Regions from separate parts of the Vallitalea guaymasensis genome, predicted to be linked through region 2. Evidence: predicted binding sites of a transcription regulator. Region 2 holds the regulator's gene; the other holds the start of a gene.

Region 1 (16,650 bases), 1.3 Mb from region 2:
AATGGTTGTTGGGCAAGTTTTTATGACTTCAAGGTTTTTGGTACTAAAAAGTTCTCAGAGCCTATAGAACCAACACCATATTCTAATGTAAATTCTAATCGCTCTATTCTCAATTTCAATACAAATTGGTTATATTCCAATCAAGATAATGAAAACTATAAATCCATTACTTGCGATGAATTAAGATTTACCGATGTTTGTCTACCTCATTGTAATAAATTGCTTAATAAACACTTTGATCTAGACATATCACAGGTCCAATTTATTTCTTGGTACAGAAGACATTTTAATGTACCAGAAGAATATAGGGGACGAAGGGTTCTAATAGAATTCCAAGGAGTATCAACAGTAGCTGAAGTCTATGTTAACGGAAGCTTTGTGGGTGAACACAAAGGTGCTTATACTTCTTTTACATATGATATAACAGATTATATTGATTATGGTAATGTGGATAATGTAATTGCTGTAAGAGTAGATTCTACAGAGAGAAAGGATATACCACCAGAAGGACTTATTGATGTGGATTTTTTCTTGTTCGGTGGGATTTATCGTGATGTCAATATGATTATTACAGATCCAGTATATGTTGATTGGACATTTCTTCGAACAGTACCTTTAGAAGATGACAGTATTATGGTTGCAGCAACCACCAAGGTCAATAATAAAAGTATGGTTCCAAAACAATGTAAAGTCATTTCCGATATAGTAGATGCAGATAATAATATAGTAGCTATAGGGGAAAGCAGTCACACAATAGAGGCTGGTTCAACCCATGAATTCAATAATTTTACTACAAGAATCCTAGAACCTGATTTATGGCATCCTGATGACCCTAATCTATATAAGGTATATACTAGGGTTTTGATTAATGATACGGATTATGTAGATAAATATATAACTGATACAGGACTTAGGTGGATAAATTTCAACAAGAATGATGGAAAGTTTTATATTAATGGAGAATATATGAAACTAAGAGGTACTAATAGACACGAGACTTTTCCATATATAGGAAGAGCTGCAGCTAATAGACTTCAAGCTAGAGATGCGGATATCATAAAATATGAAATGGGATGTAATATCGTTAGATGTTCTCATTATCCACAGGACCCTGAATTTTTGGAAAGATGTGATGAAATAGGTCTATTAGTTTTGGAGGAGACTCCAGGCTGGTTCAATATAGGATTATCCAGTTGGAAAGATATTGTTCTTGACAATATTGAAGAGATGATAATAAGGGATAGAAATCATCCAAGTATTATTGCTTGGGCAGTGAGGATTAATGAATCTATTGATGACAATAGTTTTTACAAGAATACTAATGCAAAAGCTCGATCACTAGATCCTACAAGACCAACAACTGGCTCTCGATTCGTTGCTAATTATCTTAGTGCTTTTTATGAAGATTTATTTGGGTATAATGATTTTACAGAAGGGATAAAAGAACCTAGAGTATTACCTTGGCTGGTTACCGAATATGAAGGACACAAGTTTCCAGTTAAGTCTTTTGATAACGAAGACAGATTGTTAGAGAATCTATTAAGACATGCTAAGGTACAGAATGAAGCTCAAATTAGAGAAAATGTATCAGGTGCTTTGGGATGGTGTGCATTTGATTATAATACACCTCTTGCAGATTCCTATAGCAATAATAATATTAGATATCATGGTGCCTTTGACATGTTTAGGATGCCTAAGCATGTAGCCTATTTTTATCTATCTCAGCAGAGTAGAGAACATTATGGTCCTGTAGTATATATAGCTAACTATTGGAAAGAAAATTCACCATCAACAGTAACTGTAGCCAGTAATTGTGATAAAGTAGAATTGTTTGTCAATGGTATTTCCCAGGGAATTAAGCAACCAAATCTATATACCAGCTTGAACCATCCCCTTTTTGAATTTAAGGATATAGACTACGTTGGAGGTGAAATAAGAGCAGAGGGACGAATCAATGGAGAAGTAGTTGCTAGTCATGTTAGACATACTCCAGGTCAACCTGTAAAATTATTATTGAAGGCTGATGATTATACCTTGACAGCAGATGGCAGTGATATGACAAGGATTACAGTTACTGCACTGGATGAATATAATCAAATAGTACCTTTATCTAATAATTCAGTAGAGTTTCAGGTGACAGGAGCAGGAACTTTTCTCGGTGAATCACCTTTTATATTGGAAGATGGCAAAGGGGGATTCTTCGTTAAGACTATTTTAAATGAAACTGGTACAATAACCTGTAAAGCAACTTCTGATGGACTGATAGAATCAAATATAAGTATTTCCGTTGTAGATATGACAGAGCCTGTAGTACCAATAACAGAGAATGGTAATGGGGTTATACCTGAAGAAGGGGAAAATATAGCCTTTAATAGATTTGTCTCTTCTGATAGCGAGCAGTCAGGTAATAGAGTTTATTATATAAATGATGATAGCTTTGACACAAGATGGTGTGCTAATGATTGGGATGCTAATCATTGGTGTACAATTGATTTAGGAGATACCTATAGTATTCAGGGAACAGAGGTAACTTGGGAAAAAAGTGATACTGTTTATAAATATAAGGTTGAAGTATCATCAGATAAGAATAATTGGATTACTGTAGTTGATAAAACAGATAATAACATTAGTGATCAAATACAGAAAGATGATTTTGTAAGTAACGATGTACGTTATGTGAGAATTACTATAACTGGTCTAGAAAAAAATGCTTGGGCCAGTATAAGGGATTTTAAAGTTTTCAAATGATTGCCATTAAATAATATTGTAATTACATTTACAAACTAGAAATTATATAGTATACTTAAATATGCTTTCAAATTAAAGGAAGGCGGATATGTTTTGACACGAGAATTTCTATTAGTAGATGGTTACAATATTATTTATGCTTGGGACAAGCTAAAAAAAGCAGTAGAAGAAGAAAGCTTAGAAATTGCCAGAAAAAAATTACTGGATATAATGTCCAATTATCAGGGATATAAAAAAATTGAAGTCATAGTTGTATTTGACGCACATAGAGTAAAAGGAACTAGGAATATAGAGAAATATAATAATATAGATGTAGTATTTACAAAGGAAGTTGAGACAGCGGATCATTATATTGAAAAAGTTGCTCATTCAATAGGCAGAGATTATCGAGTAAGAGTTGCTACATCAGATGGTCTCGAACAAACTATAATACTAGGAAAAGGTGCAAGTCGTATATCAGCTAGGGAATTACATAATGAAGTTAATATGATAGAAAGTGATATTCGTAAGAATTTCATTGAAAAAGTTCAAATTGATAATAATCGTTTAGAAGGTCACCTAGACCCTAAAGTTTTAGAGTGGATGGAAAAGATGCGTAGAAAATGATAGAGGGGTTGATGTAGTTGGATTATGCTACTTGGTACGACGATTCATATGTTACGTATTCAGATGAACAACTTGTGGAATTAGTGAGAGATGGGGATAATGAAGCACTTGATTATTTAATGAACAAGTACAAGATATTAGTTGAAAAAAAAGCTAAATCATATTTTTTGATAGGTGCTAGTAGAGATGATATTATTCAAGAAGGCATGATTGGACTCTTTAAAGCAATTCGTGATTTTAAAGAAGAAAAAACTGCGTCCTTTTATTCTTTTGCAGATTTATGCGTAACAAGACAGATTATATCAGCTGTAAAAGCATCAACAAGACAGAAACATCTTCCATTGAATTCATATATATCATTGAATAAACCTTCTTATGAAGAAGAGAATGATAAAACGACTTTAATAGATAAGATGCCTTCTAGAAAAATAATCAATCCAGAAGATTTATTGATAGGTCAAGAGAATCTAAGCATTATTGAGCATGAACTCAATGAGAGACTTAGTAAGCTGGAAAAAGAAGTTTTACAAAGTTATATATATGGAAAAAGTTATGTTGAGATTGCTGGGAATCTAAAAAGACCAGTAAAATCAATAGATAATGCATTGCAGAGAATCAAGAAAAAAGTTGAACTTATTTTAGTTGAAAAGGGAGTATAAAAATACTTGACAAAATTTATGACATGTTATAAAATTAGTCAGTATGCTGGAGTAACTCAGTAGGTAGAGTACTTGCATGGTAAGCAAGAAGTCGGCAGTTCAAGTCTGCTCTTCAGCTTTTTTTGCCCTGAATTAGGGCTTTATATTTAGACGTAAGTATAATAAAATAGACTCTGTTCAGTAATTGTACTATCTGAACTGAGTCTATTTTTTATATTGATATGAAAAGCCCCTTTTACCTTATATATCTATTATTTAGTATTATCTGATGAACATATTTCAATTTCAAAAGCAGTTGTTTGAGGAGGTAATGATGCTGTCATGATATGACTATGTTTTACAAGCAATTTATCTCCTTTAGATATATCTTTAATACTTGCTTTTTTTCCAGATGCTTGATCAGTTATTTTTGTTTCTTCGTTTATATGGAAGATGATAGTTTGATCTTTTCCATATCCTACAGTAATCATATGACCATTTTTAGTTTCTTTTATTTCTGATACTTCTCCTTCAACTTTATTCGCCCTTAAAACGCTTATAGTATAAGCATATGTTTGAGGAGGTATAGACATAGTCATTTTAGAGTCATGGATAACAACTAATGCGTCACCTTCTTCAATATCCTTAACAGTCAATTCTTTTTTAGTTAATTGATCTGTAATCTTTGTATCTTTGTCAACATTAAATATTATATTGCCTTTATCATAATCCACAGTAATCATATGACCATTTTTGGTCTCTTTGATTCCAGATACTTTTCCATTGACTTTATTTTCTTCTGCTTGATCAGTTTTCATTACATTGATTTTAAAAGCATATGTTTGAGGAGGTAAGGACCTAGTCATTTTTGAATCATGTAAAACAACTAATCTGTCTCCTTCTTTTATATCTTCAACTTTTACTTCTTCTTCAGTTGATGGGTCAACGATTTTTGTATCTTTGTTAACAAGGAATATTATACTGTTTTCTCCATATTTAACTGTAATCATATGACCATTTTTTGTTTCTAGAATGTTGCTCACATTACCATCTACTTTATTTCTTTCAAAAATATCAAAAGCGTCTTGGTTGAATATTTCTTCAAAGAATTCCACAGGTACATAAGTTGAATCATTTACTATTTCAGGAGCCATGCCTAGTGGAAACGGAGCTACTTTGCCTTTGAAATATGAATCTTTACCTATTGATATAGATGTCCATATATTACCTTTTGAGATATCTATAGAACGTGTCTTTCCATTCCATTTTAATTCATAGCCTAATCTTTCACATGTTAGTCTAAGTGGTAACATTAGAAATCCATCTTTTTGATAGGATAAACCTTCTACTCCTATATTAGTATTAATTAGAACAGGTTTTTCAAGTGTCACCTCATTATTATAGCAAATTATTTTTTGGTCTGTCATAGCTTGTGCAGTCAACCCTGTTCCTAGTGTCAATACTCCTGCCAAAGCCAATGCAACATAATTTTTTTTGTATTTCATATTATAATCTTCCTTTCTTTTCATTTTTAGTTTTAATTGTTTGTACGTTTATTAGACGAACCAAATTCTAAAAAGTTCCATATTTGTAATAAAATATTTAATAAAAATTATTTTAATTTTCTTGGAACATTTTATTTGGTTATTTCGTTTAATAAAGGAATAATAAATAAGGGAGGAATTGATGAAACAAAAAATTATTACTTATTAACTATATAAAAAATGACACAAACAATTAAACGGAGGTAAATAAAATGAAGAAGATAATAGCGATAATAACAATAATAATGGCAATGTCAGTAGTATTTGTAGGATGTAGTAAGGATGAGGGCAAAGATAACGGAAGCAATATTGAAAATCCTGATTCAGGAGATAACAATGGTGATGGTGATAAAGAGGAAGAAGAAGTTAATGTTTCTATAGATGATATTGCTGCTGCAATAAAAGAACAGATAAAGAATGATATGATTGAACAAGGTATGTCAGAAGAAGATTTCACTGAAGAAGGTGTAATACCTGGATATGTTGATGGAGATCTTAAGGCAGAAGAAGAAAATCCTATGGTAGCTCTTGATATTAATAAAGATGATATAGAAGAAGGTAGATTAATTGCACCAATGATTAATCTTAATTCTAATCATATAATTATTTTAAAGGCAGCAGATGATTCAAAAGTAAGTGATTTACAAGCAGTACTAGAATCAGTAAAAGAATCTCAAGTAGGTGTATGGGAACAATACTTACCTGATCAATATGAAAAAGTTAAAAATAATATTATCAAAACTAATGGCAAATACTTATTATATGTAACATATGATAATCCAGAAAAAATAGAAGAAATTTTTGATAACTTATTAAAATAATAGTAAAATAGAAGGGACTGCTTTCAGTTAGGGGTAGTCCCTTAATTTTAATAATAGGCTAACAGGAGAGAGCATATGGTATTCAGCAGTTTAGTATTTTTATTTATATTTTTACCAATAACTTTATTATTGTATTTTTTGGCTCCTAGAAAAATCAGAAATATTATTTTACTAGTAGTGAGTCTTGTATTCTATGCTTGGGGTGAACCTATCTACATTTTACTGATGATATTTTCATCCATAGTGGATTATACTCATGGCATGTTGATTGAGAAGTATAGAGAACAGGATAAGAAAGCAAAATTAGTAGTTCTATCCTCTGTAATTATCAATTTGAGTTTACTAGGGTTTTTTAAATATGCTGATTTTATGATACTGAATATAAATAATATATTTGGTACTACTCTTAGTGAATTGAATCTCCCTCTTCCTATAGGCATTTCTTTTTATACATTCCAGACAATGTCATATACTATAGATGTTTATCGTAGACAAGCTCCTGTGCAGAAGAATCCTATAGCACTTGCAACTTATGTTACATTATTTCCACAGCTTATAGCAGGACCTATTGTAAGGTATCAAACAATTGCGGATCAGATTAATAATCGTAAAGAAACTGTAGATAAGTTTGCAATAGGGTTGGAACGTTTTATATTAGGTCTAGGAAAAAAAGTTCTATTAGCCAATAACATCGGCTTATTGTGGAGCCAAATCCAGAATACTGGTTTTGATAATTTGACTATCTTGACTGCTTGGCTTGGCATAATTGCTTTTGGATTCCAGATATATTTTGATTTCAGTGGGTACTCAGATATGGCAATTGGACTAGGTAAGATGTTTGGTTTTGATTTCCTGGAGAACTTTAATTATCCATATATATCAACTAGTATCACTGAATTCTGGAGAAGGTGGCATATATCTCTAGGCAGTTGGTTCAGGGATTATGTATATATACCTATTGGTGGCAATAGGGTAAGTAAATTGAAAGTATACAGGAATCTATTTGTTGTTTGGTTTTTGACAGGTCTATGGCATGGAGCCAGTTGGAATTTTGTACTATGGGGATTATATTTTGGTCTGATAATTGCTGTAGAAAAAGCATTCCTATTAAAGTTTATCAATAGATTATGGAAGCCTATAAGACATGTATATGCCTTGCTGTTAATATTAATCGGATGGGTTCTATTTTCCTTTGATAATTTGACTGACGGTATAGAATATTTGAAGATAATGTTTGGTTTTAGTAGTGTTCCTATAATGAATAATCAATTTGTATATTATTTGTATACTAATCTGATATTAATTATTATACTAATTATTTTATCTACACCTATCATTAAAAAGAAATATGAAATGCAAGTCAAAGGGCATGTTAATTCAAAATTGCAGACTATAGTAGTACCAAGTATATTATTTTTAATACTTTTCATATCAACTGCTTACTTAGTGGATTCAACATACAATCCATTTTTATACTTTAGATTTTGATGGACTTACAGGAGGTGGACAGTAGTGAATAGAAAATCAAGTATAACTATTATAGCAATGTTTATTGTATTTGTAGTGACAATCAATGTATTGAATCTTGTTACAGAAGATAAACATTTCTCAGAAGCTGAAAACAGAATACTTGCTAAAAAGCCTTCTTTAACATGGAAATCAATTAAAAATGGTCGATTTACTCAAAGATTTGAAGACTATGTTACTGACCAATTCATATTCAGGGATTTCTGGGTGGGATTGAAATCAGATAGTGAAAGGCTGCTTTTGAAGCAAGACAATAATGATGTTTTCTTTGGTAAGGATGATTATCTGTTAGAGAATTTTAATAAACCCAAAGAAGAGATTATAGATAGAAATATCGCTAATATTAATTATTATACAAGTAAATTGAAAGACATGAAAACATATGTATTATTTCCACCAACCTCTATTAAAGTAAATGAAAGTAGATTACCGCCATTTGCTACACCATATGATGAACTATTGACTATCAATAAAATGAAGAACAATCTGTTGAATGTAGATTTTGTAGATGTATATCAAGCACTAAAATATAAAAATGACCAGTATCTATATTTTAGGACTGATCATCATTGGACTATGAGAGGTGCTTATTATGCTTATGAAGTATTAGGGAAAGAGATGGGCATAACACCTATTCCTATGAATGAATTTGATACTAAGATTGTAACGGAAGAATTCTATGGAACATTATATTCTAAGGCTAACAACTATCATATTAAGCCTGATTATATAGAAGTTTTTACACCTGCCAATAAAACGGATGTTCAAGTTGATTATGTAAGTGAGAATAAATCTTCTAATTCTTTATATGAAGAGAAACATTTGGATACTAAAGATAAATATTCATATTTTCTGGATGGTAACCATCCTATAGTTACTATAAAATCAGATGTATCCAATGGTAGAAAGCTTATGATATTCAAGAATTCCTATGCACATTGTTTAATACCTTTCTTGGTAAATCATTATGAAGAGATTCATATTTTGGATCTAAGATTTTATAAAATGAATGTATATGATTACATCAGTGAAAACAATATAACTGAAACACTATTTCTGTACGATATATTGAATTTTTCTAAAGACACCAGTCTAAATATCTTAAACATAAAATAACTTATAAATATACAATTGTAGAACCTCTTATAAAGTGATAATATATTTTTAATCACATTTATAGGAGGTTTTTCACAAGAAGCTAGTATCAGATTGATTGATAGTCCCTATAAATAGACAATATTTTATTTATTTATATTTTTTTTCTAAAATACTATTAAATTATCATGTCTAGGTCTATGAAATTTTTACATATTATGATATTATATACTAATAATAGGAAAAAATAGGTAGAACAATAAATATAATATTACATTTCAAAATGTATTTTTTCTTATGCTTATAATAAAAACATATCTTAATGAAAGATGATAACATAAGAAATACTCAATTGATTCTAATATACCACAATAGAAAAGGTGTAATTTTATGAGTGATATATTTTCTGGACTAGAGAAATTAGGATTTAACAATATTAAAGCAATGGATATATTCGAAGATGAAAAGAAGAAGAGAGCGAAAATGAAAATAAAAAAAACGTCTAAAATTTCAGCAAAAGATTCACTTTATGATAGGAAAGTATTATGTCCGGTTTGTGGTGAAAAATTCATTACTAGAACGGTAAGAGCAGGTAAAGCTAAATTATTGTCTATTGATACTGATCTAAGACCTAAATATGATATTATTACTCCTTATGTGTATGATGTCATTCTTTGTAATTGCTGTGGATATGCAGCTCTAAGTAAATTTTTTAAAAAGATAACGGTCACACAAGCAGATTGGATCAGAAAACAGATATCCAATACCTATAGAGGAAGAGAATATCCAGCTGAATATACGTATGAAGTAGCTATCGAAAGGTACAAATTAGCTTTACTGAACGCCGTAGTGAAAAAAGTGAAAGCAAGTGAAAAAGCTTATATATGTCTTAAGATTGCTTGGCTGTATAGATGTTATTCTGAGGAGTTATTACAAAATGAGAATCCTTCAGATGAATTGATAGAAGAAAATCATAAGTATGAAATGATCTTTATAGAAAAAGCTTATGAAGGGTTTATTAATACATATGAAAATGAAGACTTTCCAGTATGTGGTATGCAGGAAATGACAGTGATGTATTTAATGGGTGATTTAGCTAGAAAATTAGGGAAATTGGATGAATCAACAAAATGGGTTTCAAAAGTGATAGTATCAAGAACAGCTAATGAAAGATTGAAAGATAAAGCTAGAAATATTAAAAATCTTGTTAAACAACAGAAAAGGATAAATGCTAGAAATAATATTGAAGTTGATGATTAGATAGAAAAGGTTAAAAGCTATGAATGGCTAAACCTTGTTCTATCTTCCTAAATTTTATAACCATAATACAAAATGTACTATGGAAAAACATTTTAAACATAGTTGAATCAATTAACATTGAGACTGTTTATTTTTAATATAGTCCTTATTAGAGCGTCTTTAGAATTTTTCCAAGGTTCATCTGCAAATCTATAATCATTTTTTTGAATAAACCAATCCAAGTCTTCTTTTAAACGGTTAAGATTATCTATTTCAACAGATACAATGATATCAATAAATGATTCAAGCTGAGAATCATTTAGATATTTTGGTGCTTCATTATAAAGTAATGCAAAATGGTTTAAGCAGAATCCTTTACTTGATTTGACTAAATCAATAAAAGATTTATCTTTTTTTAATAGATAGAAAAACGTATCAGTATATTTTTGAAAGGTAGATTCAATTCTATCGCATATATAACAACTAGATTCCTTCTCTTTTAGATAGGTAAAAAGTTTTGTGTCATTTTTATCATTTTTTGAGAAAAGCTTTTTCTTTGATTTTGGATTGCCGGATGAAATAAGATTTTCAATTTCATTTTGTAAATTATCGAGATGACTGTTAAGCATAAGAGCAAGACCTAATCTGTTTTTGTTAGTGTACATTTTAGTTAAATGCTCTTTACAGAATCCAAGATTATTAGTTTTTTCCCTTACATCTGTTTCCATATAAGATGGACCTAGTACAAATTGGATTGTATTTTCCTCTAGAGTCTTGTACATATTGCAGAAAGGACATTCACCTTCTTCTTTAAATGAATCGATTACAGGAATTGTATATATTTTTTCTTTCATTTTTACACCCACTTGTTTTATAATATATTCTATGATACAGAAGCATGAAGCTTCTTTATAAGCATATGGAATATATTGAGTATAGCATAGATAAGGGATAAGTGATAGAGTTTATTAGATAGATAAGTTTAATTAAGGAAAAAATATTGAACTTATTGAAAGAGATGTATTGATGTTTAGGTTAAACTATATAGATTATCTTAGGAGGGTAAATAATGGAATATATTGTAGAAAATAATAATATACTATTTAATGATTATCTTGATTTTGATATTGAACATATCTTAGAATGTGGTCAATGTTTTAGATTCTATAAAAAATCTGATAAAGATTATCTATTAATTGCGTATGACAAGATATTAAGAGTAACTCAAGGAGATAATAAAATCATTTTTCATAATACAAACACAAATGATTTTGATACAATATGGACGAATTATTTTGATTTGGGAAGAGATTATGGAGATATCAAGAAAGTACTTAGTGATATAGATGAACATTTACATAAGGCAGTTTCAGAAAAAGGCGGTATAAGAATTTTGCAGCAGGATACATGGGAAACCCTTATATCATTTATCATATCCCAAAATAAAAACATTACCCATATTAAAATATTGATAGAAGAGCTATCAAAAAAATACGGTACTTATATCGGGGAAGAAGATAATGTTAAATACTATTCTTTTCCTACGATAGAACAATTATCAGCTGCAAGTGAACAAGACCTAAGAGACCTGAAAGTTGGTTTTAGAGCACCATATATTGTTGATGCGTGCAGAAAAGTTTTCAACAATGAAGTAGACTTGGTTGGCTTGACTTCCATGGAAATTGAAGAAGCGAAGAATGAATTGATGAAAATTAAAGGGGTGGGACCAAAAGTAGCAGATTGCGTATTGCTCTTTGGAGCTAAGAGATATGAAGTATTTCCTACTGATGTTTGGGTCAAAAGAATAATGGAGCATTATTATTTTAATAAAGATACTAAAATAAAAGCTATACATGAATTTGCGGTAGAACATTATGGAACCTTAGCAGGATTTGCACAGCAATTCCTATTCTATTATGCTAGGGATTTCAAGATTGGCAAAAAATGATAATCAAGTTGTATAAACCTTAGTTTTTATGGCGAAAATATATATTAGCTGTGACATAAATGTAGACTATAATACAGAAAAAATTAAATATATCCTATGCTATTATAATTAAGGGAATATGTATCTTAACTAGAAAAGAATGAAAATAGGAGCAAATTGAAGAAAACACGAGCAAATGGAAGGTAAATTGAGCTAATATTGTATAATAGCTGAAAATGGCTAAAATAAACATTTGCAATTAATTGCCTATTTTAATAATATATACCTTGAGATTAGCACTCGATTGAAGAGAGTGCTAACAACAGAAAAAGAAAATATGAAAGATAATTATAAGGAGGTAAATAAACATGAAATTAGTACCTTTAGGAGACAGAGTAGTTATTAAACAATTAGAGGCAGAACAAGTAACTAAATCAGGTATCGTATTACCTACTGGAGCAAAAGAGAAGCCACAAGAAGCAGAAGTAGTTGCTGTAGGACCAGGTGGAATGGTTGAAGGAAAAGAAGTTAAGATGGAAGTTAAAGTAGGAGATAAGATTATCTATTCAAAATATGCTGGTACAGAAGTTAAACTAGAAGATAATGAGTATATCATCGTTAAGCAAAGTGATATATTAGCAATAGTTGAATAATCATTGAATTGAAATAAAATTAAAACAAAGAAAACAAGGAGGGCTACATAATGGCTAAAGAAATTAAATTTGGTGCAAATGCAAGAACTGCTTTAGAAGCAGGAGTTAACCAATTAGCAGATACAGTAAAAGTAACACTAGGACCAAAAGGAAGAAATGTTGTTTTAGATAAAAAATTCGGTACACCACTTATCACTAATGATGGTGTTACAATAGCAAAAGAAATTGAATTAGAAGATGCTTTTGAAAACATGGGTGCACAACTCGTTAAAGAAGTTGCAACTAAGACTAATGATGTTGCAGGTGACGGAACTACTACTGCTACAGTATTAGCACAATCAATGATTCAAGAAGGAATCAAGAACATAGCAGCAGGAGCTAATCCAATCATTCTTAGAAGAGGTATGAAAGAAGCTACTAAGAAAACAGTAGAAGCTATCCAAGAAATGAGCAGTGCATTAACTGGTAAAGACCAAATTGCAAAAGTTGCTGCAATTTCAGCTGGTGATGAAGAAGTAGGACAATTAATCGCTGATGCAATGGAAAAAGTTTCTAATGATGGAGTTATCACTATTGAAGAATCAAAAACAATGGAAACTGAACTTGAATTAGTTGAAGGTATGCAATTCGATAGAGGTTACTTATCACCATATATGGCAACAGATATGGATAAGATGGTTGCTGATCTAGATAATCCATACATCTTAATTACAGATAAGAAAATCAGTAATATCCAAGAGATATTACCTATTCTTGAGCAAATTATCCAATCAGGATCTAAGTTATTAATTATCGCTGAAGATGTAGAAGGCGAAGCTTTAGCTACATTAGTTCTTAACCGTTTAAGAGGAACATTCAGTGTTGTAGCTGTTAAGGCTCCTGGTTTTGGTGATAGAAGAAAAGCAATGCTTCAAGATATAGCAATCTTAACAGGTGGTACTGTTATTTCAGAAGAAGTAGGTCTTGATCTTAAAGAAACTACTATAGAGATGCTTGGTAAAGCAAAATCTGTTAAAGTTCAAAAAGAAAACACTATAATCGTAGATGGTGCTGGCTCTAAAGAAGATATTGATGCTAGAGTTAGCCAAATCAGAGCTCAAATAGAAGAAACAACTTCTGAATTTGATAAAGAGAAATTACAAGAAAGATTAGCTAAGATGGCTGGTGGAGTTGCTGTAATCAAAGTTGGAGCAGCAACAGAAACAGAAATGCAAGAAAAGAAATTACGTATGGAAGATGCTTTAGCAGCTACAAGAGCAGCAGTAGAAGAAGGTATCGTTTCAGGTGGTGGAACTTCTTATATCCACGCATCAAAAGAAGTTGCTAAATTATTAGATAATGCTGAAGGTGATGAAAAGACAGGTATCAAAATTATCCTTAAAGCATTAGAATCTCCACTTCGCCAAATTGTTACTAATGCAGGACTTGAAGGATCTGTAGTTGTAAATAAACTAAAAGAAGCGGATAATAACATTGGATTCAATGCTTTAACTGAAGAATATGTTGATATGGTTGCAACAGGTATCATTGACCCAACAAAAGTAACTAGAAGTGCTCTTCAAAATGCTACTTCAGTAGCTTCAACTCTACTTACAACAGAATCAGTTGTTGCAGATATAAAAGAAGATGAACCAGCAATGCCTATGGGCGGCGGAGCTCCAGGAATGGGCATGATGTAATTAAATAAATAATTATTTTACGAATGCCATCAGTTAACGCTGATGGCTTTTGTGATTTTATACAATATATGTTTTATATTTAATGAAAAATTCTATATTAGGAATTAAAGGTATTCAGTTTTTATGGTTGTATAGTGAAGAGTATTGTTATATAATGGATGTAATTGTACAATGTATTCATTAATTATTATTTTACAGCGCAGATAGCAATTTAAACATAGGAGGAAAAGTATGGGTGATATATTTAATGAACAATTAGTTGAAAAAAGCAATTCTCTAAAAGATAATCTTATTAGAGTAGCGATAATTATAGGTGCTATAGTATTGATTATGGTCTGTTCAATGGTACCTGTTTTAGTAGGTTTTCTTATACCTATAGCGTTAGTTATCATATTTGGTGCGGTTTTCTTGATGAGAAGACTTAACGTAGAATTCGAGTATATTTTTACAAGTGGTGATTTGGATATCGATAAAATCTTCAACAAGAATAAAAGAAAAAAATTTATATCTATTGATGTAAGGAAAATAGAGATTATGGCACCAGTTAATAGCAAGGACCATGCTAGTGAATTGTCAAATTACGAAAAGGTTATTGATTGCAGTAGTGGTACTAACAACAATAATACTTACGCAGCAATGATAGTCAGAAATGGTAAAAGAGAAAAGCTTATCCTTGAACCTAATGAAAAAATGTTAAAAGCAATAAAAAAATATATTCCAAGAAAAATAATGCAGTACTAAAAAATATTTAACAAAATTAATAATTAATGTTGACAAATAAGAGGATTTTTGTTAAACTCACAAAATATATATTATTAAGTAGTGGGAGTTACTTATAGTTATCATATTATTTCCTGCTATAAAATAAAGAGGTTAGGGATAATGTATTCCTAATCTTTAATAATAAATAATTATATTTCTATTATTACAATATAAAGATTGTCTATAACTAATACTATCAAAAATAAGAGTAAAGAAAAGAAAGAGAGGATTACAATGCATAAGATTGTGAGCGAAGGAATAACTTTTGATGACGTATTATTAATACCAGCACATTCTAAGGTGCTTCCTAATCAGGTAGATGTTTCTACAAATTTGACTAAAAAAATTAAATTGAATATTCCATTTATGAGTGCGGGTATGGATACTGTAACCGAATCAAGAATGGCCATAGCTATGGCTAGACAAGGTGGAATAGGAATAATTCATAAAAACATGTCTATAAGTCAGCAAGCAGAAGAAGTAGATAAAGTAAAAAGATCTGAAAACGGTGTAATAACAGACCCTTTCTTTTTATCCCCAGAACATTATGTATATGAAGCAAACGCATTAATGGCTAAATATAGAATATCAGGAGTTCCTATTACTGAGGGCAAAAAACTTGTAGGAATACTTACAAATAGAGATTTAAGGTTCGAAACTGACTTTAATAAGAAGATCAAAGAAGTTATGACAAGTGAAAACTTGATTACAGCTTCTGTTGGTACAACTCTTAATGAAGCCAAAGAAATAATGGGACGTCATAGAATTGAAAAACTTCCATTAACAGATTCTGAAGGTAATCTATCAGGACTTATTACAATAAAAGATATAGAAAAAGCTATCAAATACCCACAATCAGCAAAAGATAGTCAAGGAAGATTATTAGTAGGTGCAGCAGTGGGTGTTACAAAAGATTATATGGATAGAATAGATGCATTAGTTAAAGCTAGTGTAGACGTAATAGTTGTTGATACAGCTCATGGTCATTCAGAAGGTGTAATCAATACAGTTAAAGGAATAAAAGAAAGATATCCAGAACTTCAACTCATAGCTGGTAATGTTGCTACAGCAGAAGCAACAAAAGCTTTGATTGCAGTTGGTGTAGATGCAGTAAAAGTTGGTATCGGTCCTGGTTCAATATGTACAACACGTGTAGTATCAGGAGTAGGGGTGCCACAGATTACAGCTATCTATGATTGTGCAGAAGCTGCAAAAGAATCAGGAATACCTATTATTGCTGATGGTGGTATAAAATATTCTGGTGACGTAGTTAAAGCTATTGCAGCAGGTGGTAATGTATGTATGATGGGTAGTCTATTCGCTGGTTGTGAAGAAAGCCCTGGAGAAACTGAACTATATCAAGGAAGAAAATATAAGGTATATAGAGGTATGGGATCACTTGGAGCAATGG
Region 2 (16,650 bases):
AATATTTGTTATTGATACGGGGATAGGTATACCTAAAGAAAGTATAAATAAAGTTTTTCAGAGATTTTATAGAGTTGATAAAACACGTTCGAGGGAAACAGGGGGTACTGGGCTTGGATTATCTATTACGCACCAAGCTATACTTATGCATCAAGGATTTATAAGATGTAGTAGTGAACTAGGAAGTGGAACGACTTTTGAAGTCAGTCTACCACTAAAGAGGCCAATACATGATAATATATAAATCTAAGGGCTTATTTCGTTGGAGGTGTTATGAAGTGGGGAAAATATTGCGAATTAGTTTGTTGTATGTTTTTCTACTATTAGCGTTAACAGGCTGTGGCAATAAGCAAAAAGCTAATGTTGAGGAACAGCCAAGTGAGAAAAGTGTTAAAATATTTTTATCAAACAAAGAAAAAAATTCATGGATAAATAAAGATGTAAATATCTCAAGTGTAAATAATGAGGATATTGTAACAGAGATATTTGAAATATTGCAAACTGGTATAGAAGATGAGCCAGATACAATAACTACTGTACCTTCTTTTATAAGATTATTAGAGGTAAAATTAGAAGAATCGAATCTAATATTGAATGTTTCAGAAGAGTACTATAAATTAGATACTGTAGAAGAAAACTTATGTCGTGTTTCTTTAATATCATCTCTTACAGAATTAGATTTTGTTGACAAAGTAGAGATATATGTTGAAGGAGTGCCTCTAAAAGGACCAGATGGTAAAGCTCTAGGACCTATTGGTAAGGACCAATTGGTTTTTGATGACCCAGAGAATGAAAGTAAAACTTTGAAGAAAGTTCTATTATATTTTTCTGATAAAGAAGGTCTTGGATTAGTTCCAGAAGAGGTACAAGTAGAAGTTAATCCTAATGAACCATTAGAGAAAACAGTTCTTAACCTTTTGATAAACGGTCCATTAAATGATACAGAAGTAAGAACTATACCTGCAGAGACTAAAGTAATTAGTACTTCTATAAGTGAAGGTGTATGCTATGTTGATTTCAGCAAAGAATTTAAAACAAAACATACAGGCGGATCAACAGGAGAGTTACTTACTATCTATTCAATAGTAAATACATTAACAGAGCTTCCTGATATTAATAAGGTTCAATTCTTAATTGAAGGTGAAAAAGAGGAACTCTTCAAGGGACATTTACAATTTAATATATTATTTGAAAGAAATTTGGATTTAGTATTAGACAATAAAAAGAAATAATAAATTTTCCACTTCTTGAATCATACAGAGGAGTGGAAAATATTTTTGCGTTTTTAGTGGTGCTATGAGAGGGTTTTGGGGAGATATTAGTTATATGAAAAGGCCTGCTGTTTTTATTTGTATTTTTTATCTTATAGGAGTACTGACAGGGTACTATGTAAAAGATTTATTATTGGTTATATTATTATTTGGTATTACAATCATATTATCTATCATTCTATATAAAACATATTCATGGAAAGGTGTATTCATTTTTCCGTTGATATGCTTTTTTGCGTACATAAATATATGTAATCATATAGAATCAAATAACAACCCATTGGATAAGTTGTTTGATGATACAGTGTCATGTACCGCTGAAGGATATATAGATAATATCATCAGCAAGGAAGATAAGACTCAACTGATTATTAGTACCAATAAAATTATTATAGAAGATAAGATTTATACAGATAAATTCAAGATCAAGGTTTATGGTACAGATATTAATAAAATAGATATAGGCACTTATATTAATATAAGTGGAAAGTTAAGTAAACTGACTAGACCCACCAATCAGGGACAATTTGACGAAGAAAAATATTATAGGATAAGAGGAATAAAATATAAATTATATTTGAAAGAGCATAAAATAATAGATGATGAAAAAACGAATATTTTATCTACAATCAAGTATTCTATGAATAAGAAGTTATCTTTTATTAGAAATAAATGGGTCAAGGTGTATGACAGTATTCTACCAGAAAATCAAGCAAACCTAATGAAAGCCATGATATTAGGAGAAAAATCTTATTTATCTATTGATACCAAAAATAAGTATTCTGAATCTGGTATTTCTCATGTTTTAGCTATATCAGGTTTGCATATAGCAATTCTTGGATATGGTTTCTTTAGTTTGATATGTTTGTTGATATCTAAAAAGAAGAGCGTAATATTCACTATATGCTTCTTGGCATTCTACTTAATTTTAACTGGAGCCAGTGTTTCCACGGTTAGAGCTGTAATCATGCTTTCAATAATATTATTAGCATACTTTTTTGGTAGGACATATGATATATACTCATCTATCTGTATTGCTGCAGTAATAATACTTATGATTAATCCTTATAACTTGTGGGATACAGGGTTCTTATTATCCTTCTCAGCAGTTATAGGTATAATAGCAATAACGCCAGCACTTGATGAATTATATAATAAAAAAGGGAATAAGATAATAGCAACCTTTAATGTTAGTTTAGCGGCTACACTTGGTACTATGCCTGTTATGCTTCTAACATTTTATGAATTGCATATATATTCTGTGTTGGTTAACATCTTGGTAGTACCTCTTATGACAATAGTTGTCTTGTTTGGATTTATTGGACTTGTTGTTGGTTCTCTATCCATCTATTTTGGTAAATTAATCTCTGGAATCATATTTTATATACTTAACTTTTATGATTTATGCTGTGAATTTGCAGGAAATCTTCCATTTAGCACTATCACAATTGGAAAGCCCCAGCTTATTAATCTTATTTTGTTCATTATAATATTTATACTCATATCAATGTTAGCTTCTGAAAAAGTAAATAAACAATCAGTGAAAAAGCATATCACAATAGCTGCTTGTCTATTGGTGATATTGAATTTCGTGTTTTATATTAGTCCTAAACCTCTTAAAATAGTACATTTGGACATAGGGCAAGGAGATAGTGCAGTTGTAATATCACCTGCTAGGAAAGTGTATGTTATTGATGGAGGAGGAAATCTCAAGAAGAAAACAACAGATAGAGACACTGGTTATTATATCGTAAGACCCTATCTGAAATATAACGGTATCAGCAAGATTGACTGCTTGATAATGACTCATAGTGATAGAGATCATGTTGGAGGCTTAATTGAATTAATAGATTATTTTAAGATAGATAACATCGTATTGCCCTATGCTTATAAAAACAAAGAGGAAGAAGATATCCTGTTAAAAGAGCTGATTGATAGAGCTACTAAGAAAAATATAAATATGGTATACCTGAATGAGAAAAACGTAATAAGGGACAAATATATTTCATTTGAAACCATATATCCTCTTAGAGACACAACCCAGTTTCATAACAATAACGCTTATTCATTGGTATTAAAGCTAAAATATAAAGCTTATGACGAAATTTTAACTGGTGATATAGAGAAAGAAGAAGAAGAAAAAATCAACAATAAATATACAGATTATTTAAACAGTGATATAATTAAAGTACCCCATCATGGCTCTAACAGTTCATCGACAAAAGAATTCATTGAATATGTTATGCCAAGATTAGCTGTAATAAGTTCTGGTAGGAACAATAGATTTGGACATCCTCATAAGGAAGTACTAGAGCGATATATGGACTATGATATACCCATTTTTAATACATCAAAAGATGGAGCCATTACCATTAAAACAGATGGGCATAATATGGGTATCAGTACATATTACAGTAAGAAACAGATTTTTTTGGGAATAAAATAAGTTTAGGAGCAAAAGATGAAAGGTTTAAAAAAACAACTACAAAACAATGAATATAACAATGTATATCTATTTTATGGAGAAGAAAAATATCTGTTGGATATGTATCTAAAGAAATTGATTGATGGGTTATTGGTTGATACTGACCCTACTATGAATTACGATTATTTTGATAAAAGTAATATGAGTGTTGATAAGTTATTTGATGCTATTGAGACTTTGCCTTTTTTTGCGGAGCGCAGAGTTATTGTTGTCAGCTATGCTAAATTATTTAAAGGAAAGAATAATAATTCAAATACCATTGTTGATAGGATTACAGATATACCAGAATCAACAACTGTAATCTTTTTGGAAGAGGAAATAGATAAAAGAAGCAAGTTATATAAATTAATAAATAAAAACGGCTATGTGGCGAGTTTTACTAAGATGTCTGAAAATGATTTAGTAAAATGGGTTGGACAGAAGTTACATGGTTCAGGTAAAAAAATCGAGAAAAGTGTAGCTTTACATTTTCTTAAGACAGTTGGAACTGATATGGCTAGTATCAATAATGAATTAGAAAAAGTTGTTATGTACTGTAAAGATAAAGATGTAGTCACAAAGGAAGTAATTGATGAAATATGTACGAGGAGTATAGAGAATAAGATTTTTGAATTGGTAAGTGCTATGGGGCAGAATAGAAGGGAAAGAGCTGTCTTATTGTATCATGATATGATAATTGCAAAAGAGCCTCCAGGGAGAATATTGTTTATGCTGATACGTCAATTCAGATTAATTCTGCAAAGTAAGTTGTTGCAGCAGAAAGGATTGAGTGAGAGGGATATAGGGAGTAGGATTAAGATTGCTCCGTTTATTGTTAGAGAATGTTTGAGACAGGGGAGAAATTTGACTGTAGATAATTTGAAAGAAGCTTTGAAGGATTGCTTGGAGACGGATAGTAATATTAAGATAGGTAAGATTGATGCTAGGATAGGTGTGGAAGTTATTATAATGAAGTATAGCTGATTATTTCTTAGTTTTATGGGGGAATGATGAGTTGAGTGCAAGACGTCCGCAGATGGGATTGATGGGTACAATAAAGTAGTTTGGGTTAAAGGAGCCTAAGAAAAGCTAAGGTTCGTTCCAGAGGTGTTTCCTAAAGCTTACAAACTCCCTACGGTCAGACAAGTAAGCTTCTTAACGGAAACACCTCTTCCACTCACCAAGCTTTTCTAAGGCTACTTTAAAAGTCACAACTTTATTGTACCCATCATCCCTTCTGCTAGGCTAGTACATTAAGTGACCGGGCAAAGGGGGAGTAGTAGAAAATTAATTGAGATGTCAGGTACTTTAACAAAGCTGAAACCAAGAGCCTAGTAAATGTTGTATCTTTAATCTTTTTACGGCAAAAAAAGGTAAGGTATTATAGGTGTTACGTCGAGTGAACCATGGACGGTGAACGCCTTTCCTTTAATCAGGACGATTAACGGAAAGGAAAAGTAACACCTATAATACCTTACCAGAAGCCACGAGCCTTGAGTAAAGATTAAAGATACAATATTTACGGTAGTACTTAACATAAAAAATAACAATAAAAAAGCCGTACGCTTGTACGGCTCTTAATTATGCGTTATTTACGGCTTTTGTTAAACGAGAAACTTTTCTTGCAGCAGTTTTTTTGTGATAAATACCTTTTACTTTAGCTCTATCAATATAAGAAATTGCTACTAATAATTGTTTTTCAGCAGTTGTTTTATCTCCGGATTCAACAGCAGCTAAAACTTTTTTAGTTTCTGTTTTTACTCTTGATTTAATTGCTTTGTTTCTAGCAGTTTTTGTTTCTGTTACCTTAATTCTTTTTTTCGCTGATTTAATATTTGCCAATGAAATAACCTCCGATATTTTTTATAAATATTTTTGTTTCGCAGTGGGAATTAGGAAACTAAACATTTATTTCTAGACCATTATTCGTGGTCTTAAGTCTTTTTTGGACTTCAAATAAATATCGCACATAAACATACGCTCTAATTTTAATATATAATGCATAATAAGTCAATGAATATATATAAAATAATTGGAAAAAATATTTCCTAAACAGGGTGCAATAATTTTTTAGAAGGGAATTAATTTGGATGGATAATAATAGTCAAGAGAAATTAGAACAAGTTGAACAGAAATATAACGTTAGAACTGACTTAGCCATTGAAGCTAGAGAAATGGTTGGGGAAGAAGATATTGAGATAAAGGGGGTTGAAGTAATAGTAGATAACATAAAAGATATTGAGTTATCTATAACGAAAGTAAATATTCTTGATGAACATGGTTCGAAAGCACTTAATAAACCTATAGGCAGTTATGTAACTATGGAATGTGATTTAATGAAGCAGAATGCGCCAGAAGCTCATGAGGAAATAGTGAGAGAGTTGGCAAAACAATTAGGTGAGTTGGCAAAGGTTGATAAAGATATGACAGTGCTAGTTGTAGGACTTGGGAATAGGGATGTGACACCGGACTCGTTAGGACCTAGAGCAGTTTCTAATGTTTTGGTTACAAGGCATCTTTTTCAAGAGTTTGGTGAACCTGAGGGTGATGATGGATTTAATAAGGTTAGTGCAATCATACCGGGTGTTATGGGGCAAACGGGTATGGAGACTTTTGAGATAATTCAGGGGATTGTTGATAAGATAAAGCCTAGTTTAGTTATTGCTATTGATGCTTTGGCTTCGAGACGAACTACTAGGGTTAATTCTACTATTCAGATTGCGGATACGGGAGTTCATCCAGGTTCTGGTGTGGGTAATAGACGTCAGGGACTTACGGAGGAGTCGTTAGGAGTTCCAGTAATAGCTATTGGTGTTCCTACGGTAGTTGATGCGGCGACTATAGTTAATGATACAATGGAAGAATTGTTGATAGAGATGAAGAAGCAGGCAAAGGAAAATGCTGAAGTAGCGGATATGATTAATAGTTTCAATGAACAAGAGAAGTATCAGTTGATAAAAGAGGTTCTTTATCCTTATATTGGTAATTTGTTTGTTACTCCAAAAGAGATTGATGCGGTTATTAAAAGATTGAGTAATATAATAGCTTCTTCGTTGAATATAATGTTGCAGCCTAATCTTGAGTTTGATGAGATTACTAAGTTTTTATCGTAGGGTAATTTATATATTCGGTTGTAAAGAAGTAACTTTGTGTGAAAAAGTTTATAAAATTAATAAATGTGTGCATATTAGTCAGTGTAAAGTGTTACAATCACTTGCCTTACCCTGAGAAGCGGTCGGTCTGCGTGATTGTAACACTTTACACTTCTTTATTTGAAATTATAGTGAGTAGATAAATATATCATAAGAGGGTAATATACTTTTTTAAAAATGATTCATATTAGTTTTTGTAATAAATCTCCTTGTCCAAAAATATATTTTTATAAGATGTTAATTTAATGAGGACATGTTGAATATGAGTAGGCGATTATTTATTGTCTACTGTGAGGATAAGGGTGATTAGATGAATAAAGCGTATTTACTTAAGAAAAATAGGAAAGCTTCACTTGTTTATATGGCAGTTTTGATAGTGTTGTCTATTATAATTATTGTAAAATTATTTGGGCTATATTTTACTAATGAGATTATAAGTTTTAAGAATCTTGTTTTTTCGGATATTGATTCGTCTTTTTTTACTAATATAATTCATTCGGTCAATCCTTCGGTTGAGTATTATTTAGAGAGCAATAATAAGACTAGGTTGGATATTAGTAATTATAATAAGATTGAGGCATTGTATGGTTATAATATACCTCTTATTTCATTTATAATGAACGATAATGATTATTCTTATTGTACTGCTTCGGAAAATTATCCTAAGATTAATCAGACGGATAAATCCTTTGAAAATGATTTGGAACATTATGAGCATGATGAGAGTTTCTTTTCTTCTCATACGTTGGAACAGCAGATTCCAGTGGCTAATATTACTAATTATACTATGGAACAGCTTAATAATTTTTCGTTTTTGAAGTCTAATTTGTATACTTTTGATCCTAGTATCAATCCCACACAAGATAAATTTCCTATTGATAAATTTTTGAGTAAGGATATGTCGATAGATATGAGTGGGGATGGACCAAAAGTATTGATATATCATACTCATTCACAAGAAAGTTTTGTAGATAGTGTGAAAGGTAAGAAAGACGATACTGTGGTAGGGGTAGGAGATGAATTGGCTCGTATACTTGAAGAGAAGTATAATATTAAGGTTCTTCATCATAGGAAAGAGTATGATATCATCAATGGTAAGATTGATAGGGATGAGGCTTATCAGAGGATAGAAGCGCCATTGAAAGATTTGATTAAGAAGAATCCTTCCATAGAAGTTATGATAGATATTCATAGGGATGGAGTTAGAGGTAATGTAAGGTTAGTGAATGATATTAATGGTAAACAAACAGCTAAGATTATGTTTTTTAATGGATTGGCACTATATCCTGTAATGCCTAACAAGTATGTTGTTGATAATATGGCATTCAGTCTTCAGATGCAGTTGAAAGCTAATGAGTTATATCCTAATTTCACTAGAAAAATATATCTTAGAGGGTATAGATATAATCTGCACCTAAAACCAAAATCTCTGTTGGTTGAAGTTGGTGCTCAGACAAATACAGTCAGTGAAGCAATGAATGCTATGGAGCCTCTGGCGAAAATTTTATATGAGGTTATTAAATAATAAAGGTGTAAAAGTTGAGATAATTATTAAAAAAATATATTTTGTTGCTAAATTATATATATATATGCTATAATAACCAACAGAAAATGGGCTAAGGAGGATGTTGGTCTGTGGCAGAATTTAAACAGGATAATATAAGAAATTTTTGTATAATTGCACATATCGATCATGGTAAGTCGACATTAGCAGATAGGATCATTCAGTTAACAGGATTATTGACTGCTAGAGAAATGCAGGCTCAAGTTTTAGATAATATGGATCTAGAACGTGAGAGAGGTATAACAATAAAAGCTCAGGCAGTTAGATTAATATATAAAGCCAAAGATGGTGAAGAATATATATTTAACCTTATTGATACACCTGGACATGTGGATTTTAACTATGAAGTATCAAGAAGTTTAGCGGCATGTGAAGGAGCTGTTCTTGTAGTAGATGCTGCACAAGGAATAGAAGCTCAGACATTAGCTAATGTATATCTAGCACTTGAACATGACCTGGAGATAGTTACAGTAATCAATAAGATTGATTTACCAAGTGCTGAACCTGATAGGGTAAAAGCAGAGGTAGAGGATGTTATTGGATTAGATGCTGAGGATGCACCACTGATATCTGCAAAAGAAGGTATTAACATAGAGGAAGTACTTGAGAAAATAGTATCAGATATACCAGCACCAGTAGGAGATGTGAATGCACCTTTGAAAGCGCTTATATTTGACTCTCTATATGACCCTTATAGAGGTGTTATAGTATTTTGTAGGGTTAAAGAGGGAACTGTCAAAAAGGGCATGAAAATACGTATGATGGCTACTGAAAAAGAATTTGAAGTAGTGGAAGTTGGGTATTTTGGAGCTGGACAATTCATACCGGCTGATTCTTTACAGGCTGGTACAGTAGGTTATGTTACAGCTAGTATCAAGAATGTTGGAGATACTAATGTAGGAGATACCATTACAGATGCCAATAACCCAATAGATGATCCGTTGCCAGGGTATAAGAATGTTAACCCAATGGTTTTCTGTGGGTTGTATCCAGCAGATGGGTCTAAATATCAGGACTTACGTGATGCGCTTGATAAATTAAAATTAAATGATGCAGCACTTAATTTTGAACCAGAAACATCAATAGCTCTTGGTTTCGGATTCAGATGCGGTTTCTTGGGATTGTTGCATCTGGAAATAATACAAGAGCGTTTGGAAAGAGAATATAATCTTGATTTGGTTACAACTGCACCAAGTGTTATATATAAAGTATATAAGACTAATGGTGAAGTTATTGATCTTGCAAACCCAACTGATTTGCCTGATGTTTCAGAGATAAGAACTATGGAAGAACCAATAGTGAAAGCTGAGATAATGGTTCCAACAGATTATATTGGAACGGTAATGGAACTTTGTCAAGAAAGACGTGGAGAGTATTTCGGTATGGATTACATTGAAGAGACAAGAGCCATGCTGACTTATGAACTTCCACTTAATGAAATAATATATGATTTCTTTGATGCTCTAAAATCTAGGACAAGAGGTTATGCATCCTTTGATTATGAATTAGTTGGATACAAAGAATCTGAATTAGTAAAACTTGATATACTAATCAACAAAGAAGTCGTTGATGCATTATCCTTTATCGTTCATGTTGACAAGGCATATGATAGAGGAAGAAAGATAGCAGAAAAATTGAAAACAGAAATACCTAGACACCTATTTGAAATACCAATACAAGCAGCTGTGGGTAATAAAATAATTGCTAGAGAAACTATTAAAGCCATGAGAAAAGATGTACTCGCTAAATGTTATGGTGGAGATATATCAAGAAAAAGAAAACTTCTTGAAAAACAGAAAAAAGGTAAGAAGAGAATGCGTCAAGTAGGTAATGTAGAAGTACCTCAACAAGCTTTTATGAGTGTACTTAAGCTAGATGATTAGGTGTTGAAAATGAAAGATATCAGTTTATATATTCATATTCCTTTTTGCAAAAGCAAATGTAATTATTGCGATTTTCTATCTTTTGACAATAAAGATAGTGTCATCAAGGAATATGTTAATGCTTTAATCAATGAGATAAAAAATTATAGTGATTTTGCAAAAGATTCTAATGTGAAAAGTATATTTATAGGCGGTGGTACACCGTCTATTCTGTCATGTCCAGATATAGAAAAAATCTTTGATACCCTGAAATCATATTATAATATTGATAGAGATGCAGAGATAACAATTGAAGCCAATCCAGGAACACTTGATGAAGAGAAAATAAAAGTACTTCTTTCATCTGACGTAAATCGTATAAGTATGGGATTACAATCATGTAACAATGGATTATTAAAGAAATTAGGACGAATCCATACTTGGGAGGAATTCCTAAATAATTATAATATGATTAGAAATAGTGGTTTTGATAATATAAATATAGATTTGATGTTTGCTCTACCTAATCAAACTATCAGTGATATAGAGAATGACTTAAAAAAGATAATCAGTCTTAGACCGGAACACATATCTTATTATTCTTTGATAATTGAAGAAGGAACTAAATTTTCTAGGTTATATGATGATAACAAGCTTGTTTTACCAGCTGAAGATGTAGAACGTGATATGTATTGGCTGATTCATGATACGCTACAAGATAATGGCTATAAACACTATGAGATATCCAATTATGCCTTGGACAACAGAGAGTGCTATCATAATAAGGTATATTGGAAAGAAGAAGAATATATAGGTATGGGGTTAGGGGCTTCCTCATATTTTGAGGGCTTTAGATATAAGAATATCAATAATCTATCAAATTATATAGATATTAATGGAGATATTAGTAAGCTTAAGGAGAGTACTGAGAAAATCAGTAAAAAGACTTCTATTGAGGAATATATGTTTTTGGGATTGAGATTATTAGAAGGTATAGACAAGATTGATTTTTATAATAGGTGGGGCCATGAAATAGAATATTATTATAAAGATGTTATACAGGAGCTTATAGAAAAAGGACTTATTATAGAAGATGGATGTAGACTAAGATTAACTAAAAAAGGGATTGATGTTAGTAATTTTGCATTATCCATGTTTTTGTTTGATTAATATGGCTATAATGGGCATAAACACAGGTGGTAAAATATGTTACAAATGTATTAAGCTCAAAAAAAATAATTAAATTTTGTAAAATTACTTGACAAATCTATCTGCAAGTGATATTTTTATTTCAAGCATTAGCACTCATTAGAGTAGAGTGCTAACAAAAAAATAACTAACAAAGGTGGTGCAATATGGAACTGAATGATAGAAAGATAAAAATTCTTAGAGCAATAATTTTAAATTACCTGGATACAGCAGAACCAGTAGGTTCAAGAACAATTTCAAAGAATTATGACTTGGGTATAAGTCCTGCTACTATAAGAAATGAAATGTCTGATCTTGAAGAATTAGGTCTTATATTGCAACCTCATACGTCTGCAGGCAGAATTCCATCTGACAAGGGGTATAGGCTATATGTTGATAAGCTTATGAATCTTCATCAAGATGAGATAAATAATGGTTTATATATAGAACAGCTGTTTCAACGTGTAGATAGGATAGAATCTTTGTTGAAAAATATTGCTAAAATGCTGGCAAATGAAACTAATTATGCTACGATTGTTTCTTCACCACAGATTAATAAAGCTAAAATAAAAAATATACAATTAATAGGTGTACAGGAAAAAAGGATATTAGCTGTTATAGTAACAGATGGTAATATTATTAAGAATTATATGATTAATATTAATGAACCAGTACATCAAACAATGTTGAATAGATTGACTTTCGTTCTTAATGAGCAGTTGTATGGTCTTACTCTTGAACAGATTAATCTACCACTTATTCAACAATTAAAGGATTTTGCGGGAAGTAATGCTGACATAGTCAATAAAGTGTTAGATGCAATTTTTGATACTATAAAATCTGTTGATGATACAGAGATTTATACGTCTGGTGCAACTAATATATTGAGATTCCCAGAATTCAATGATATATCAAAAGCAACCAATCTAATGCATAGACTTGAAGAGAAACAGGTTCTAAAAGATATGGTCTATACTGTATTAGAAGAAAATGGTGTGAATATAAAAGTCACTATTGGTGACGAAAATGTTATTGATGAAATGAAAGATTGTAGTTTGATTACTACTACTTACAAACTTGGTGGAGAGAATATTGGATTCATTGGTATCATTGGTCCTAAACGGATGGATTACGAAAATACAATAGGTTCTCTTTCATGTTTAATGTCAAAGATGGAAGAAATTATTAATAAGTTAAAATAGGAAGGTGGTTATATAGTGGCTAATGAAAAAGTTTCTGAAGAAAATCTTTCAGAAGAAATTAAAGATGAAATAATTAATGAACAAGAAGTTGAAGAAAAAGATTCAGAAGAAAATTTAGAAGAAGTTGAAGATGTAAAATTAGAAGAAGATTCTACTGGAGAAAATGATATGAATAAAAAACTGAAACAAAAAGAAAAGGAAGTTAACGAATACGTAGATAAATTACAAAGAACTATGGCAGAATTTGATAACTTCAGAAAAAGAACCATAAAAGAAAAATCTATGATGTATGAAAATGGAGCAAAAGAGACATTAGAAAAATTATTACCTATTGTAGATAATTTTGAACGTGCTCTAGACAGTATTTCAGAAGAACAAAAAGAACTACCTTTTACACAAGGTGTTGAGATGATATTCAAACAGTTGATGAGTGCTCTTAACGAACTTGGAGTAGAAGAAATAAAAGCTGAAGGAAATGAATTTGATCCTAACTTCCATCATGCAGTTACACATGCTGATGATGAGTCATTAGGTGAAAATATAGTTGCAGAAGTATTCCAAAAAGGATATATGTACAACGATTCAGTTTTAAGACATAGTATGGTAAAAGTGGTAAACTAGTTCAACAACATAAAATTTAAAGAAATATAGAATGTATGATTATAATATTGTGCATCTTATATATATATTATTAATTACTTAAAAAATAATCTTCGTCGAATAAATAAAATTATAAAAAACATTGACGAGTATATTGATATGAAGGAGGAAATTAAATGGGTAAAATAATTGGTATTGATTTAGGTACAACTAACTCATGTGTTGCAGTTATGGAAGGTGGAAAGCCAGTAGTAATTGCTAACGCAGAAGGTATTAGAACAACACCATCAGTTGTTGCTTTTACAAAAAATGGAGAAAGATTAGTAGGAGAACCTGCTAAGAGACAGGCGATCACTAATCCTGATAAAACAGTAGCTTCAATTAAGAGACATATGGGTACTGATTTTAGAGTAACTATTGATGATAAGAAATATTCTCCACAAGAAGTTTCGGCTATGATTCTTCAAAAATTAAAATCTGATGCAGAAAGTTATTTAGGTGAAAAGGTTACAGAAGCTGTTATTACAGTTCCTGCATACTTTACTGATAGCCAAAGACAAGCGACTAAGGATTCAGGAAAGATAGCTGGTCTTGAAGTTAAGAGAATCATCAATGAGCCTACAGCTGCAGCTTTAGCTTATGGTCTTGATAATGAAAATGAGCAAAGAATTATGGTTTATGACCTTGGTGGTGGAACATTTGATGTATCTATCATTGAAATCGGAGACGGTGTTATTGAAGTATTAGCTACAAGTGGTAATAACAAACTTGGTGGAGACGACTTTGATGAACGTGTCATGAATTACCTTATAAAAGAATTCAAAACTTCAGATGGTATAGATTTAACTAATGATAAGATGGCTGTTCAAAGATTGAAAGAAGCAGCTGAGAAAGCTAAAAAAGAATTATCAACAGCAACAACAACTAATATTAACTTACCATTCATTACAGCTACTCAAGAAGGACCAAAACATTTGGATATCACACTTACTAGAGCTAAATTTGATGAATTGACAGCTGACCTTGTTCAACAAACAATGGGTCCTGTAAACAATGCTTTAAGAGATTCAGGATTATCAGCAACTGAACTTGATAAAGTATTATTGGTTGGTGGATCAACACGTATCCCTGCTGTACAAGATGCAGTAAACAAATTAACAGGTAAAGAGCCATTCAAAGGTATTAACCCAGATGAATGTGTTGCTATAGGAGCATCAATCCAAGGTGGTAAATTATCAGGTGAAGCTGGAGCTGGAGACATATTACTTCTAGACGTAACACCATTATCACTTGGTATTGAGACTTTAGGTGGTGTAGCTACTAAGTTAATCGAAAGAAACACTACAATTCCTACTAAGAAGAGTCAAGTATTCTCAACTGCTGCAGATAATCAACCAGCCGTTGATATCCATGTAGTTCAAGGTGAAAGAGAATTCGCTAAAGATAACAAATCAATCGGAAGATTCCAATTAGATGGAATTCCACCAGCACCAAGAGGAATCCCTCAAATAGAAGTTACTTTTGATATAGATGCTAACGGTATTGTTAATGTTACAGCTAAAGATCTTGGAACAGGTAAAACACAACATATTACAATTACAGCTAGTACAAACTTATCTGATGATGAAATCAACAAAGCTGTTGATGAAGCTCAAAACTTCGAAGAAGAAGATAAGAAGAGAAAAGAAGCTATTGATGTAAGAAATGAAGCTGATTCACTTGTATTCCAAACTGAAAAGACATTAAATGAATTAGGGGATAAAGTTGACGTTGCTGAAAAAGAAAAAGTAGAAGCTGAAGTTACTAAGTTAAAAGAAGTACTTGGTAAATCAACTATTGATAACATGACAGATGCTAATGTAGAAGAAATAAAAGTAGCAAAAGAAGCATTAATGACTGTTTTCGGAGAGCTTTCAACTAAATTATATCAACAAGCTGGAGCTGCCGGTGCGGCACCGGGAGCAGGACCACAAGGTGCCCCAGGAGCTGAACCAAATCAAGAACAACCAAATAATGATGATGATGTAGTTGACGCAGACTTCAAAGAAGTGTAAAATATAAAATTGTAAAAAAGCCAAAGACATTGGTCTTTGGCTTTCTTAAAGAATATATATATTATAGACGAGAATTTTTATTATAATTATGAATGTGATATTTTGACCACAATATATAATGGTTAGGCTATAATTAATAACACAATATATATTGTGGTGAATTTAATACTATTAACTCAACTTTCCCACTTCAATATTGTATGTATAGGAAACCCATAACATTTTATTTTCCTGCATTAAATTAAAAGTGGGAAAGTTGAGCTATTAAATATAAGTTGAATCAAATAATTCAAAATTAATCATAAAAAGAGGTAGGTGGGAATAATGGCAGATAAAAGAGATTATTATGAGGTATTAGGTGTTGGGAAAAGTGCTACTGACGCTGATATAAAGAAAGCATATAGAAAATTAGCTAAACAATATCATCCTGACATGAACCCAGGTGATGAATCTGCTGAACACAAATTCAAAGAAGCAACAGAAGCTTACGAGGTATTAAGTGACTCATCAAAAAGATCAAAATATGATCAATTTGGTCACGCTGCATTTAGTAATGGAGGCGGCGGAGGAGCAGGAGGCTTTGATTTCTCAGATGTTGGAGATATATTTGGAGATATATTCGGTGATTTCTTTGGTGGCGGCGGAGGTCGTAGAAGAAATGCTAATGCTCCTACAAAGGGTGCAAGTCTAAAAACTTCTGTTACACTTAATTTTAAAGAAGCCGTATTTGGTGTAGAAAAAGAAATAGATATGGTTATTTCTGAGACTTGTGAAGAATGTTCAGGTACTGGAGCTAAGAAAGGAACAACGCCAGAAACATGTCCTCATTGTAAAGGTTCAGGTCAAGTGAGATATAATCAACAGACTATGTTTGGTAATATAACAAGTGTTAAGACCTGTAATAATTGTGGTGGAACAGGAAAAGTAATAAAAGATAAATGTACATCTTGTAGAGGAACAGGATATGTTAGAAAGAGAAAGAAAATAGCAGTAGATATTCCTGCTGGTATTGATAATGGTCAAAGTATAAGGTTAAGTGGAAAAGGTGAACCAGGTACTAATGGTGGACCAAGAGGAGATTTACTGGTAACTGTATATGTAAAACCTCATGAGTTCTTTGAAAGACAAGGTGTTGATATTTACTATACATTACCTATATCATTTGCTCAAGCGGCACTTGGTGCAGAACTTGAAGTTCCTACTCTTGACGGAAATGTAAAATATGAAATAAAAGATGGAACACAAACACATACTAGATTCAGGTTAAAAGGAAAAGGTGTACCTCATATAAGA

Evidence for each region. The regulator HrcA, encoded in region 2, represses chaperone genes, less so after heat shock. The targets are predictions, from matches to a motif close to TGTTAGCACTCNNNNNNNNNGAGTGCTAACA.
Region 1: the regulator HrcA is predicted to act here: its motif matches at 12,437-12,467, upstream of groES (co-chaperone GroES).

The regions. Positions count from the first base shown of each region.
Region 1 covers NZ_CP058561.1:246,574-263,223, reverse strand. The annotation lists gene HYG85_RS01150 (discoidin domain-containing protein) at 1-2,748, shown strand, start outside; gene HYG85_RS01145 (NYN domain-containing protein) at 2,842-3,354, shown strand; gene sigH (RNA polymerase sporulation sigma factor SigH) at 3,372-4,013, shown strand; tRNA gene HYG85_RS01135 (tRNA-Thr) at 4,059-4,131, shown strand; gene HYG85_RS01130 (copper amine oxidase N-terminal domain-containing protein) at 4,265-5,497, opposite strand; gene HYG85_RS01125 (DUF4358 domain-containing protein) at 5,749-6,357, shown strand; gene HYG85_RS01120 (MBOAT family O-acyltransferase) at 6,433-7,845, shown strand; gene HYG85_RS01115 (DHHW family protein) at 7,870-9,000, shown strand; gene HYG85_RS01110 (DUF2225 domain-containing protein) at 9,370-10,239, shown strand; gene HYG85_RS01105 (DUF6062 family protein) at 10,347-11,072, opposite strand; gene HYG85_RS01100 (DNA-3-methyladenine glycosylase family protein) at 11,288-12,166, shown strand; gene groES (co-chaperone GroES) at 12,514-12,798, shown strand; gene groL (chaperonin GroEL) at 12,849-14,477, shown strand; gene HYG85_RS01085 (DUF6106 family protein) at 14,709-15,218, shown strand; gene guaB (IMP dehydrogenase) at 15,474-16,650, shown strand, end outside.
Region 2 covers NZ_CP058561.1:4,580,490-4,597,139, forward strand. The annotation lists gene HYG85_RS19610 (sensor histidine kinase) at 1-244, shown strand, start outside; gene HYG85_RS19615 (GerMN domain-containing protein) at 279-1,232, shown strand; gene HYG85_RS19620 (DNA internalization-related competence protein ComEC/Rec2) at 1,327-3,717, shown strand; gene holA (DNA polymerase III subunit delta) at 3,733-4,719, shown strand; gene rpsT (30S ribosomal protein S20) at 5,317-5,577, opposite strand; gene gpr (GPR endopeptidase) at 5,826-6,848, shown strand; gene spoIIP (stage II sporulation protein P) at 7,198-8,412, shown strand; gene lepA (translation elongation factor 4) at 8,523-10,334, shown strand; gene hemW (radical SAM family heme chaperone HemW) at 10,344-11,483, shown strand; gene hrcA (heat-inducible transcriptional repressor HrcA) at 11,669-12,703, shown strand; gene grpE (nucleotide exchange factor GrpE) at 12,719-13,324, shown strand; gene dnaK (molecular chaperone DnaK) at 13,480-15,357, shown strand; gene dnaJ (molecular chaperone DnaJ) at 15,682-16,650, shown strand, end outside.